3 regions of the Rouxiella sp. WC2420 genome follow, and region 1 is predicted to be linked to each of the others. Evidence: predicted binding sites of a transcription regulator. Region 1 holds the regulator's gene; each other region holds the start of a gene.

What was found. The regulator Fur, encoded in region 1, represses iron uptake genes when iron is present. The targets are predictions, from matches to a motif close to ATAATAATGAGAACNACTATCAA.
Region 2: the regulator Fur is predicted to act here: its motif matches at 1,887-1,909, upstream of sodA (superoxide dismutase [Mn]).
Region 3: the regulator Fur is predicted to act here: its motif matches at 1,680-1,702, upstream of AB3G37_RS02130 (isochorismate synthase).

Annotation. Positions count from the first base shown of each region.
Region 1 covers NZ_CP165628.1:4,047,046-4,051,300, forward strand. Annotated here, with positions in the region: gene ybfF (esterase) at 1-449, shown strand, start outside; gene ybfE (LexA regulated protein) at 744-1,025, shown strand; gene fldA (flavodoxin FldA) at 1,267-1,794, shown strand; gene fur (ferric iron uptake transcriptional regulator) at 2,053-2,499, shown strand; gene glnS (glutamine--tRNA ligase) at 2,656-4,255, opposite strand, start outside.
Region 2 covers NZ_CP165628.1:88,793-93,047, forward strand. Annotated here, with positions in the region: gene AB3G37_RS00425 (PLP-dependent aminotransferase family protein) at 1-607, shown strand, start outside; gene AB3G37_RS00430 (YibL family ribosome-associated protein) at 698-1,057, shown strand; gene sodA (superoxide dismutase [Mn]) at 1,189-1,806, opposite strand; gene fdhD (formate dehydrogenase accessory sulfurtransferase FdhD) at 2,072-2,902, opposite strand; gene AB3G37_RS00445 (glutathione S-transferase) at 3,076-3,681, shown strand; gene AB3G37_RS00450 (MFS transporter) at 3,747-4,255, opposite strand, start outside.
Region 3 covers NZ_CP165628.1:432,105-436,359, forward strand. Annotated here, with positions in the region: gene entS (enterobactin transporter EntS) at 1-596, shown strand, start outside; gene fepB (Fe2+-enterobactin ABC transporter substrate-binding protein) at 583-1,539, opposite strand; gene AB3G37_RS02130 (isochorismate synthase) at 1,737-2,927, shown strand; gene AB3G37_RS02135 ((2,3-dihydroxybenzoyl)adenylate synthase) at 2,997-4,255, shown strand, end outside.

The DNA.
Region 1 (4,255 bases):
ATAAGCTCATCGCCATCGATATGGCACCCGTTGATTATCAGACTCGTCGTCATGACGAGATTTTCGCCGCGCTGAATGCGGTGACCGAAGCCGGTATTAAAGACCGCGCGGGCGCGACACAACTGATGCAGCAATACGCAACAGAAGATGGCGTGATTCAGTTTCTGTTGAAGTCTTTTTCACAGGGTGAATGGCGCTTTAACGTCCCGGTGTTGCTGGCAGAATACGCTAACATCATTGGCTGGCAAAACGTGCCGTCCTGGCCACATCCGGCACTGTTTATTCGCGGCGGAGAATCCCCTTACGTGCAGGATAGCTATCGCAGCGCCATTGCCAGTCAATTCCCTCAGGCGCGCGCCTATGTGGTCGCCGGAAGTGGTCATTGGGTACACGCTGAAAAACCCGAAGCAGTGTTGCGCGCAATTCATCGCTTCATTGATGTGCCGTGATTAATGAACAATGAGTGCGCAAGCGCGGAAATTTCTTGCCGAAGCACACTCAACTGTTCAAAAAAAGGGCTAATCATAATAACTTAGCCTCTATTCAGGGCAGTTAGGCGTTGTGGAGGGATATACGCTAGGGTATGATTGCGCGCTGTAATTTTGCCCCTGCGTCGAGTTGGTTATTCTCGGGCGCTGGAGGTAAATTGGGTTAGGGTTTATTAACCCGAAATGTGTAACCACTTCATCTGAAAAGGGCATGAGTCGCTTTTCGATGTAACTTCCCTAGTTGTACCGCTACCTATGGCAAAAGAACAACTGGATCGCACGACGCTTGATCTGTTCGCAGACGATCGCCGTCCGGGACGTCCAAAAACAAATCCGCTTTCTCGCGATGAACAGCTTAGGATTAACAAGCGTAATCAGCTTCGCCGTGACAAAAACAACGGTTTACGTCGCGTAGAGCTGAAAATTAATGCCGAAGCTGTAGATGCGCTTAATAAGCTGGCGGAACAACAAAATATCAGTCGTAGCGAACTGATTGAACAGATGCTGCTGTCTCATTTGAACAATCAGGAAAGCTGACCGATTCGGGCGGGTAACTTTAAGGGTTGCCCGCCGTTGCTGTTGTTCATCTTGCACCATCCGCTTGAAACGTTTTCGGTCAGTCCGCATTTATACCCAAACCCGCAACAGAACACACAAAGGCGATAACGCTTGCCAGAATTGCCCGATAAACTATAGGCCAAATTCAAATGACTCGCGCGACGCCCACGAACAAGCAGACTCAAAGAGTCCATTGCAGAACAAGAGGTTAGATAAGCTTATGGCAGTTGTAGGTATCTTCTTTGGTTCCGACACCGGAAACACCGAAAACATCGCAAAAATGATCCAGAAGCAGTTGGGTAAAGATGTTGCTGACGTGCAGGACATCGCCAAAAGCAGCAAAGAAGATCTGGAAAAATACGATATTCTGCTGCTCGGCATCCCGACCTGGTACTACGGTGAAGCACAGTGTGACTGGGACGACTTTTTCCCGACGCTGGAAGAGATAGATTTTGAAGGCAAACTGGTTGCGCTGTTCGGCTGTGGCGACCAGGAAGATTACGCAGAATACTTCTGTGATGCGATGGGTACTGTGCGCGATATCATCGAACCTCGCGGTGCGGTAATTGTCGGCCACTGGCCAACCGAAGGTTACGGTTATGAAGCCTCGAAAGGTATGGCTGATGACACGCACTTTATCGGGCTGGCAATCGACGAAGACCGTCAACCAGAGCTGACCAACGAACGTGTTGATGCCTGGGTTAAGCAAATTTCTGAAGAGTTAAGCCTCGCTGAGATTATCGGTTAATCCCACACAAAGGCTAAGGCCCTGAAACGTTGAGGTTATTCGTGAAAGGGCCAAACTATCACTGAAATTAACAATTTAACTTCTACAAAATTGTAACTTTCAGCCTGATCAAGGTACACTTATTACATCTGTTTTTATCGTTCCGCCCATTTTGGGCTTCGACCTCTTTGGTTATAAACATTTTGGGTTGGGATGATGGTTGTGAACAGCCCACCGTTTTCATTAACGTGAATAGCATAGTGACAGGACTAAATCCGCATGACTGACAACAACACCGCACTGAAGAAAGCCGGCTTAAAAGTCACGCTTCCACGCCTGAAAATTCTGGAAGTGTTGCAAGCTCCGGCAGGACATCACGTCAGTGCGGAAGATTTGTACAAAGAACTGATTGATATGGGCGAAGAGATTGGTCTTGCCACGGTTTACCGTGTTCTGAACCAATTTGACGACGCTGGCATTGTTACCCGTCACAATTTCGAAGGTGGCAAGTCAGTATTTGAGCTGACTCAGCAGCATCACCATGATCATTTAATCTGCCTCGATTGTGGACGCGTCATCGAATTCCGTGATGAATACATCGAAGCTCGTCAGCGTGATATTGCCAAAGCTCATGGTATTAAATTGACTAACCACAGCCTTTATCTTTACGGACATTGCGAAAACGGCAACTGCGTAGAAGATGAAACGCTGCACGGTAAAGGCTGATTCCAGCCCGGACTTTTCTTTAAGGGATAATAGAAAAGCCCGTAAATAAAATGACCGCTGAAAGGCGGTTTTTTTATGGCTGAAATTTGGCAACGAGTACCATAAAAAAACGCAGCCACAATGAGCTGCGTTTTTTATTTTTGAGATACCGGGTTATCAAGCGACTGGCTTGCTTTCCCAGTTGTCACGCAGACCAACAGTGCGGTTAAACACCAAATGCTCGGCGCTGGAGTAAGTGCTGTCGGCGCAGAAGTAACCTTCGCGCTCAAACTGCAGGCTTACACCGGCTTCGGCATTCGCCAGGCCTGGTTCTACAAAACCGTTGGCGATAACCAGAGATTCCGGGTTAATGGTGGTCAGGAAGTCTTCAGCCTGTGCCGGGTTAGCCACGCTGAACAGACGATCGTACAGGCGGAACTCGGCAGGTTTTCCTTCACTGGCAGAAACCCAGTGGATCACACCTTTGACTTTACGGCCATCGGCAGGATCTTTGCTCAGAGTATCAATGTCGTAGCTACAGAAAATCGTCGTCACGTTGCCTTCGGCATCTTTCTCGATACGCTCGGCTTTGATGACATACGCGTTGCGCAGGCGAACTTCTTTGCCCAGCACCAGGCGTTTGTATTGCTTGTTGGCTTCCTCACGGAAATCCGCCTGATCGATAAAGATTTCAGCGGTAAACGGCACTTCACGAGAACCCATTTCTGGCTTGTTCGGGTGATTAGGCATTTTTACCCACTGAACCGCATCGCCGCTAAAGTTCTCAATGATCACTTTAACCGGATTGATTACCGCCATCGCGCGCGGAGCGTTTTCGTTGAGATCGTCACGGATACAAGATTCCAGCGCGGCCATTTCCACGTTGTTATCCTGCTTGGTCACGCCAATACGACGGCAGAACTCACGAATTGACGCTGAAGTGTAACCACGACGGCGCAGGCCAGAAACCGTTGGCATACGCGGGTCATCCCAACCTTCGACAATCTTCTCGGTCACCAGCAGACTCAGCTTGCGCTTGGACATAATGGCGTATTCGAGATTCAGGCGCGAAAATTCGTACTGACGCGGATGACAGGGAATAGTGATGTTATCGAGCACCCAATCGTACAGACGGCGGTTGTCCTGGAATTCCAGAGTACACAGCGAGTGGGTGATCCCTTCCAGCGCATCGGAAATGCAATGGGTGAAATCGTACATCGGATAGATGCACCACTTGGTACCGGTTTGGTGGTGATCGGCAAACTTAATGCGATACAGCACCGGATCGCGCATCACGAAGAACGGCGAAGCCATGTCAATTTTCGCACGCAGGCAGGCGGTGCCTTCGGCAAAATCACCGTTGCGCATTTTGGCGAACAGCTCGAGGTTCTCTTCCACGGTGCGATCGCGATACGGACTATTTTTGCCCGGCGCAGTCAGATTGCCGCGATACTCACGGATCTGCTCAGGAGACAGTTCGTCAACGTAAGCCAGACCTTTCTGGATCAGTTCAACCGCGTAATGATGCAGTTGGTCGAAGTAGTCGGAAGAGTAATGAACCTCGCCGCTCCACTCGAAGCCAAGCCATTGCACGTCTTTTTTGATCGACTCTACAAACTCGATATCTTCTTTTACCGGATTGGTGTCATCAAAACGCAGGTTGCATTGGCCCTGATAGTCTTGTGCGATGCCAAAGTTCAGGCAGATCGATTTTGCGTGGCCAATGTGCAGATAACCATTTGGCTCAGGCGGGAAACGGGTCACGATAGACGCGTGT
Region 2 (4,255 bases), 1.3 Mb from region 1:
TGGGCTTTACGCCGAGATTCAGTTTGGTCCAACGCTTTCTCCCGCGGTAAAATCGTTTGATAAAAATGGCTGGGTGATTTTCTGCACCAGCTTTACTAAAACGCTGGCACCGGATTTTCGAATCGGCTGGGTTGCCGGAGGACGTTTTTCCGAACAGCTGCGACAGCTAAAAGCGGTTTCTTCAATGTCCGAATCGGCGCTGTTATCAGAAACGCTGGCCGTATTTTTAGAATCTGGCGGTTTTGATCACCATCTTCGCACTTTAAGAAGACGCTATGCCGCGCTGGTCGATGAAGCCAAATCTCTGATTATGCGCTATTTTCCACGGGGCACGCGGGCAACACAGCCGCAGGGCGGATTTGTTTTCTGGGTGGATTTTCCGGCGAGTGTTGATACGGTTAAACTGTTTGAGCTACTGCTTAAGGAAAAAATCTGCATGACGCCGGGAACCTTGTATTCACCCAGCGGGCGTTATCGCAACGCGCTGCGGCTTTCCTGCTGCTATCCTTTTAATGCTCGCTATACCGACGCTCTGGCAAGAGTGGGCCGTCAAGCCTGCGAGATGAGTGGATTACCGCCAGGAATCGTTACACAGGCTGCTGAATAGGCGACTTCCTGTTACACTACAGCCTGAATTTAATTTTTCGCTATCCTGCCCCGCAATCTCGCGGCGCCTGATGGCATACGGGTTATCGAAATGATCGAGAAAGAAAAAGCAGAAATTAAGCGTCTGAGCGACATGCTTGACGCCTTGAACCACAAAGATGCCACCGTTATTCAGCAAGGCGTGACCGAGCAGATTGACGAGCATATGAAAGAAAAAGAGAAACTGGCTGCGGAAATCGAACGTCTGCGCGGTGTGCGTGAAGTGAAGCTGAGCGCCGAAGCCCAGAAGCTCACCAAGCTGTTTAGCCGTGAAATTACCAAGAAAGAACAGGCTGATATGGGCTCGTTCAAGAAAGCGGTGCGCGGCGTGATCGTTGTTCATCCAATGACAGCATTGGGTCGCGAGATGGGCCTGAAAGCAGTCACCGGCTTTGCGAAAAAGGCTTTCTGACCCCAGTCAGTCAAGCTCTGAATTGCAGGCATAAAAAAACCGACGAAGCTGGCTCCGTCGGTTTTTTTGCGGACTTTTTTAGGCTTTCCTACCTCAGTAGGATGCCCTCAAATACTCCGCCAGAAACATCATTAAGCTTTAGCGAAGTTTTCTGCCGCTACGTCCCAGTTTACAACATCCCAGAAGGCTTTGATGTAATCAGGGCGTTTGTTCTGATATTTCAGGTAGTAAGCGTGTTCCCATACGTCCAGACCCACGATTGGGGTACCAGATGCGCCAGAGATTGCTTCGCCTAACAGCGGGCTGTCCTGGTTAGCAGTAGAAACTACAGCCAGTTTGCCGTCTTTCTTGACCAGCCACGCCCAGCCTGAACCGAAACGAGTTGTCGCAGCTTTTTCGAAGGTTTCTTTGAAAGCGTCAACGCTGCCGAAGTCACGTTCGATAGCGGCTTTCAGGTCGCCCTGCAAGGTGGTGCCTTTTTTCAGGCCTTTCCAGAAGAAGCTGTGGTTTGCATGGCCGCCAGCGTTGTTACGCAGGGCAACTTTTTTGTCAGCTGGAACTTTGTCGAAGTTTTTCAGAAGCTCTTCAACCGGCAATGCAGCCAGTTCAGGCAGGCTTTCCAGTGCTGCGTTAGCATTGTTAACGTAGGTCTGGTGATGTTTGGTGTGATGGATTTCCATCGTTTCTTTGTCGAAGTGTGGCTCAAGAGCGTCGTAAGCGTAAGGCAGGGATGGTAGTGAATAACTCATGTTCATCAGCTCCATTTTAGTTGGGCGGTGCAGATTAGGGTGAACACCGCATAATCAGTCGGATCATTATAGTTAATAAATTGATATTGAAAATGATTATCTATGCTGCACACTCTGTGTGGGTATTTCTAAGCCCCTGTAATTCGGGGCTTAGAGCAAGATTAACTAACCAAAATGCAAAATCTTCTAAGGCTTTTTAGGTACTCTAGCAGCGAAAAAGTCGCAATTTAACCATTCACTTAATGAGGCTTTTGCATTTGGTTATTCATTCGGTCAATCGTTGCGGATGACTATAGACCGTAGCACGTCCGGGCTTACTAAAGCCAACCAGGGTTAAATTGCAGCGTTCGGCGACATCGATTGCCAGCGACGTTGCAGCTGAAACCGCAAACAAAATCTCTATGCCGCACATCGCGGTTTTCTGAACCATTTCATAGCTGGCTCGGCTGGAAACCAGCGCCGCACCAGCGATCCAGTCGGCTTCCCGCGCCTTGATGCCAAGCATTTTATCCAGAGCGACGTGCCGCCCGACATCTTCACACCCGCCGAGCAGTTGCCCCTGAGAGTTTACCCACGCTGCGGCATGAGTGCAGCCGGTCAGTTGGCCCACGGGTTGAATCGATTTCAACTGTTCCAGCGCTTTGTCGAGATTGCCCATGGAAAAAGTTTGGGTAAACGGCAGTGCTGCCAGCGGGCGAAACAGGTCGTCGAGCTGCTCGATGCCGCACACGCCACAGCCGGTTCGCCCGGCCATCGCTCGACGGCGTTCTTTTAGTCCAGCAAAACGACGGTTCGACAACTCTATATTGACCTCAATACCGTGACAGTTTCGTGTCACGTCGAGACCAAAAATATCACGCGCTGATTCAATGATGCCTTCCGACAGCGAAAATCCCACCGCAAACGCCTCGAGATCTTTTGGCGAGGCCATCATCACCACGTGAGAAATTCCGTTATAAACCAGCGCTACCGGCACTTCTTCCGCCACCCAGTCTGGCTGGCTATTGTCCAGACTGCGTCGCTGAACGACATGGCGCTGTTGCAGGCCCGGCTGATTATCGGGAGAGGTTGAAGCACGGCTATCGGGGTTATTCAAGGGATTATCCGCTGAGCTGAAATCTGTTTTGACTATCAATCAGGGTAGACCTAAGCCCGCTAAAATTGAATCTCAATCTGTGCTTATCGCTGGTAAAAAGTGGCCCGGCTGCTAATTTTATACAAGATGAATGGGTATTTTCAGCTTTCCCGGATTTGGATAAGGAGGGTTTGATGAAGTTGATTGGCAGCTATACCAGTCCTTATGTGCGTAAAATTTCGGTGATGCTGATTGAAAAGGGGATTAAGTTTGAGTTTGTGAACGATCCGCCGACCGCAGAGGGCAGTAAAGTAACGGCGTTTAATCCGCTGGGTAAAGTGCCCGCGCTGGTCACTGATGAAGGCGAAATCTTCTATGATTCACCCATCATTGTGCAATTTATCGAGTTGCTCAACCTTTCCCCGACCCTGTTACCGTGGGAGCCTTTGGATGCCTTGCGGGTCAAGCAGGTTGAGGCGCTGGCCGATGGCGTTACAGATGCCGCCGTGGCGCTAGTGCTGGAAAACCGCCGTGAAGCGCCGCAGCGAAATGAAGAATGGATTATTCGCCAGCGCGGCAAGGTGCTGCGCGGGCTGGATCAGCTGGAGAAGTTAGCCAGTGAGCGCCAGTGGCTCAATGGTGAAGGACTTAACGTCGCTGATATCAGCGTAGCCTGTACGTTAGGCTACTTAAATTTTAGACGAATTGCTCCGGGCTGGTGTGTCGAGCGGCCAACGCTAATCAAATTGGTCGAGCGGTTATTTCAGCGTGAGAGCTTTGCCCGAACCACGCCGCCGTAAGAAATTTCATATAATTTGATAAATAACAGTAATTTAGATTCCCCCGCTTTTAACGGGGGATCCGCCTAGACTACTGCTCCGCCTACCACAGGCCTGCGGTTGCGGATAAACACTGCTACCAGTGAAAGCCACAACAATCCGCTGATTAAATTGAACAGGCTGAACAGCCAACTTCCGCCGCTGAGGTAGGCCACTTTTGCCAGCTCGATACCTAATGTGAACACCAGCATGCTGATCATCCCCATCGCGGCGGAAACTGTGCCTTTGCTCATTTCGCTGGAAAACAGCGTCAGGCGATATAAACCGGCGTTAGCAACACCGATACCAAAAGCGTACAGACTAAGCCCTGCCGTCATCCACAAATAGGCATGGCCGGAAAGCAACGTCGCCAGCGCGGCGATAAACAGCCCTATAACCATTGGCACCGCTCCCAGCTTGATCAACTGTTCGACGCTGCGTTTGCCGGTCAGTTTTGCCAGCGTCAGGTTACCGATAATTAGCGCGCCAAATACTGGAACCTGTAACAGACCATAGTCAAATGCTGAAAGACCTTCGCCGCTAATCAGGATCACCG
Region 3 (4,255 bases), 1.7 Mb from region 1:
TGATTGGCATGGTGGCGCTGATTGGCGCCCTGCTGACAATGGCCAGTGCGGTGCGCGTGCTTTATCCGGCGCTTTCTGGTCTCTGGCAGGTGGATGCTTCGCGGCTCGGGCTGATGTATGCCGCCGTGCCGCTGGGAGCTGCCATCGGCGCCTTCACCAGCGGTCGCGTGGCCAGCGTGGCTCGTCCCGGTTGGATGATGATGTTGACTGCGATTGCAGCCTTTGTCGCCATTGGGCTGTTCAGCCTGATGCCGTGGTACAGCACCGCGCTACTATGTTTGGTGGTGTTCGGCTATCTCACGGCGATTAACTCTTTACTGCAATACGGCCTGATTCAGCGCCTGACGCCTGACGATTATCTCGGCAGGGTTAACGGCCTGTGGACGGCGCAGAATGTTATCGGCGATGCGATCGGCGCACTGTTGCTGGGCTCGATGGGGTCGGTGATGCTGCCTGCAATCAGTTCGGCCAGCTTTGGATTTGGCGCAGCCCTCGTCGGGTTGGTGCTGGTGTATTCGCTGCGGGCACTGCGAGAGTTGAGCAACGGTGGGCTAGAGGAGATTCGCCAGCCCACCAAACCAATTAATGGCCGCTAAACTGCGTTTCCAGCTGCGTCAGTAAATTATTGGCGCTGTAATAATCCAGCCGGAAGGTGTCGTTACCCATGGCGTAAACCTGTTTGTTTTGTACCGCAGGCAGGTGGCTAAGGAAAACGTTACTTTCTACGCGTTGCGCGTCAGTTTTATCCCCGGCAAACAGCAGCAGCGATTTACCGTTGAGCCCTGCCGCTAAATTCTCGCCTGATAGTTGAATGATGTCTTTGCGAATACCCTGAGTGTGGCCGCTGGCGGCGTTCGCTGGAGGTTGCGCCAGCGTGAAGCCGAGCTGCTGTAGCATTTGCCCCTGTGGCGACGCCGGTGTCCAAAGATTGGCGGCCTTGCCATCTGGGCGATAAACCAGCGCAGAAATCGGCTGCGGTGGCAAATGCAGGCTTTGTTTCAGCGTTTTTTCTCGCTGGTCAAAGCTGGCCACGACTTTAGCGGCATCGGCTTCTTTACCGCTTGCCTCGCCCAGTTCTGCGGCCAATTCCTGCCAGCTTTTATCATCGTAGTTAACCACTATCACTGGCGCTATTGCCGAAAGCTGAGACATCAGCTTCATGGCCGAATCCCCACCCGTAGCCGAAATCACAATTAAATCCGGTGCCTCACCGGCAATCGCTTCGGCGTTAGCTTCACCGATATATAAAGCTTTCACTCCACGCTGTTTTGCCACGCTGCCCCATTGACGGAAAAAGCCCTGATCGTCAGCGATGCGGGTATTGGGGCTGGTGGCTCCGCTGGCAATAACTGGGGCATTAATCGCCAACAAAGTGCCGGTGACAGTCACGCTGGTGGAGACAATCCGCTGTGGCGGATGCTGCAAAATAAGGGTCCCGTGTGAGGTTTTAATCTGGCGTGGCCAGCCGTCAGCGGCGTGCGCAGCAGCCAAAAAGCCCCAAAATACTGCTAAAAACGCCATAAACAGGCGAAATTTCATCCACTTCATGTTCAGACCTTAAAAGTAAGTTACTAACGATTTCAATAGATTAATGTCAAATGCATGGCAGATGAATTATGCCAGACCCATTTTTCACGCATTGACACTGATAAACGCATCACGTACTTTAACGCGATTAAATACAAATGATAATAATTATCATCCCAATTATCATTATATTGCATGGGAGTTTACAGATGGATACTGTGATGAAAGAACGTGATGTCTTGGGCGAAGAGTCAGTCAACCCAGTCGAACTTTCACCTACCTCGGGCTTTTTCTTTACCTCTGCCTATCGAAGCCTCAGTACTGAGGGATGCCTGCTAAAAGTTACTGCATCAGCGGCCGATGGCGATGCCATTGACGGTGAGTTTCAGCGGGCTATCAAGACAGCTTTTATCGATGCACACGCCGCAGGCATCAAGCATCCAGTGCTGTGCGGGGCGATTCCTTTTGATAAGCGCCTGCCTTCGGCGCTGTTTGTGCCACAGAAAACTCAGTGGCTGGATCGCCCATCCGCAATGGCGAGCGCAATGAGAACGGATAGCCCGCTGCCTGAAATAGAAAGCAAAACCGAGCTACCTGCTCAAAACATTTTTATGCAGATGGTCGGGGATGCCGTACAGGCAATGAATGAAGGGCGTCTCGACAAGGCCGTGCTGTCACGATTGCTGGAAATCAAAACCCGCAACCCGGTGTCACGCGATGCGTTGATGAACCGCGTAGTGGCGCAGAATCCCAACGGCTATCACTTCCACGTACCTCTTGAAAAGGGGGTGTTGATCGGCGCCAGCCCAGAGCTGTTGCTGCGTAAACACGGCAATCAGTTTTATTCCAATCCTCTTGCCGGCTCGGCGCGGCGCGAAAGCAGTCCACAAAAGGATGAAGAGGTCAGCCGCCAACTGCTGAACTCGGGTAAAGACCTTTATGAGCATCACATTGTGATTGAGGGCATGCGCAAGGTACTGGCTGAACGCAGCCATTCTTTGCAGTCTCCTGATTCTCCTGAATTATTAAGCACGCCAACTCTGTGGCACCTATCGACGCCTATCAAAGGTGAAGCACGAGATGCGCGAGAAAACGCGCTGTCGCTGGCCTGTTTGCTACATCCGACACCGGCGCTGTGTGGCTCTCCGACAAATATTGCCCGTGATTTGATTGAGCAATTGGAACCCTTCGATCGTGGCCTGTTTGGCGGCATCGTCGGCTGGTGTGACGATCGCGGAAACGGTGAATGGGTTGTCACTATCCGCTGCGGCACCGTTGTTGAAGATCAAGTTCGGCTGTTTGCCGGTGCGGGCATAGTCCCCGACTCTTCGCCTGAATCTGAATGGCATGAAACCGGCGTCAAATTAAACACCATGCTGCGCGCATTCGGTTTGCATTAATTTCGAGAACACCTCTGGAAAAGTAAGTTTTAAAACTGAGCTTAATAAAATAGGTTTGAGAGAATAACTATGAGCATTGCTTTTAACTCCTGGCCCACCGATTTAGCCAAACGTTATCGCGAACGCGGCTATTGGATTGATCAGCCGCTGACCGACATACTTGCGCGCCAGGCCAACAATGACAGTATCGCGATGATTGATGCTGCTGGCAGTCTGTCTTATCGTGAATTGAATCAACAATCTGACCGGCTGGCAGGTGCGCTGCGTCGCCGTGGGCTGGCTTCCGGTGATACCGCATTGGTTCAGCTTGGTAACATCAATGAATTCTACGTAGTATTTTTTGCACTGCTGAAAGTCGGGATTGTGCCGGTTAACGCGCTGTTTAGTCATCAACGCAGCGAACTACAGTCCTACGCTGGCCAGATAAAACCGTCGCTTGTCATCGCCGATCGCAATCACGCGCTTTTTGGCAATGACACCTTTTTGAATGAGTTTCTCGTCCAGCATTCTTGTGTACGCCAAATCGCGCTGCATAACGAGGACAAGCCTGAACAATCATTAAAAGGGTGGATCGCCGAGCCGCAGGGCGATTTTATCGCCTCGCCAACCGCCGCCGATCAGGTGGCTTTTTTCCAGCTTTCCGGCGGCAGCACCGGCACGCCAAAGCTTATCCCGCGCACGCACAACGACTATTACTACAGCGTCCGCGCGAGCGTCGAGGTGTGTCATTTCGATACCGACACCCGCTATCTTTGTGCTTTGCCCATCGCCCATAACTATCCAATGAGTTCTCCGGGCGCGCTTGGCGTGTTCTACGGCGGCGGGCAGATGGTTTTGGCTGCTGACCCAAGCGCACAGTTGTGCTTCCAGCTAATTGAAAAGCATAAAGTTAATGTAACTGCATTGGTTCCGCCTGCGGTCACGCTCTGGTTGCAGGCTATTGAAGAATGGGGCAGCAATCAGGCTTTGGCTAGCCTCTGGCTGTTGCAGGTGGGCGGAGCCAAGCTGGGTGAAACGCTGGCTGCGCGCGTCCAGAATGAAATGGGCTGTCAGCTGCAGCAGGTGTTTGGCATGGCGGAAGGGCTGGTCAACTACACCCGTCTCGACGATAGCCAGCAGCATATTTTGACTACTCAGGGTTATCCGATGTCGCCAGACGATGAACTTTGGGTGGCCGACGAACAGGGTAATCCGCTGCCCGCCGGTGAAGTTGGGCGGCTGATGACGCGGGGTCCTTACACCTTCCGAGGTTATTTCAACAGTCCCGAGCACAATGCAGAGGCCTTTGACGAAAACGGCTTCTACTGTTCTGGTGACCTGATTTCACT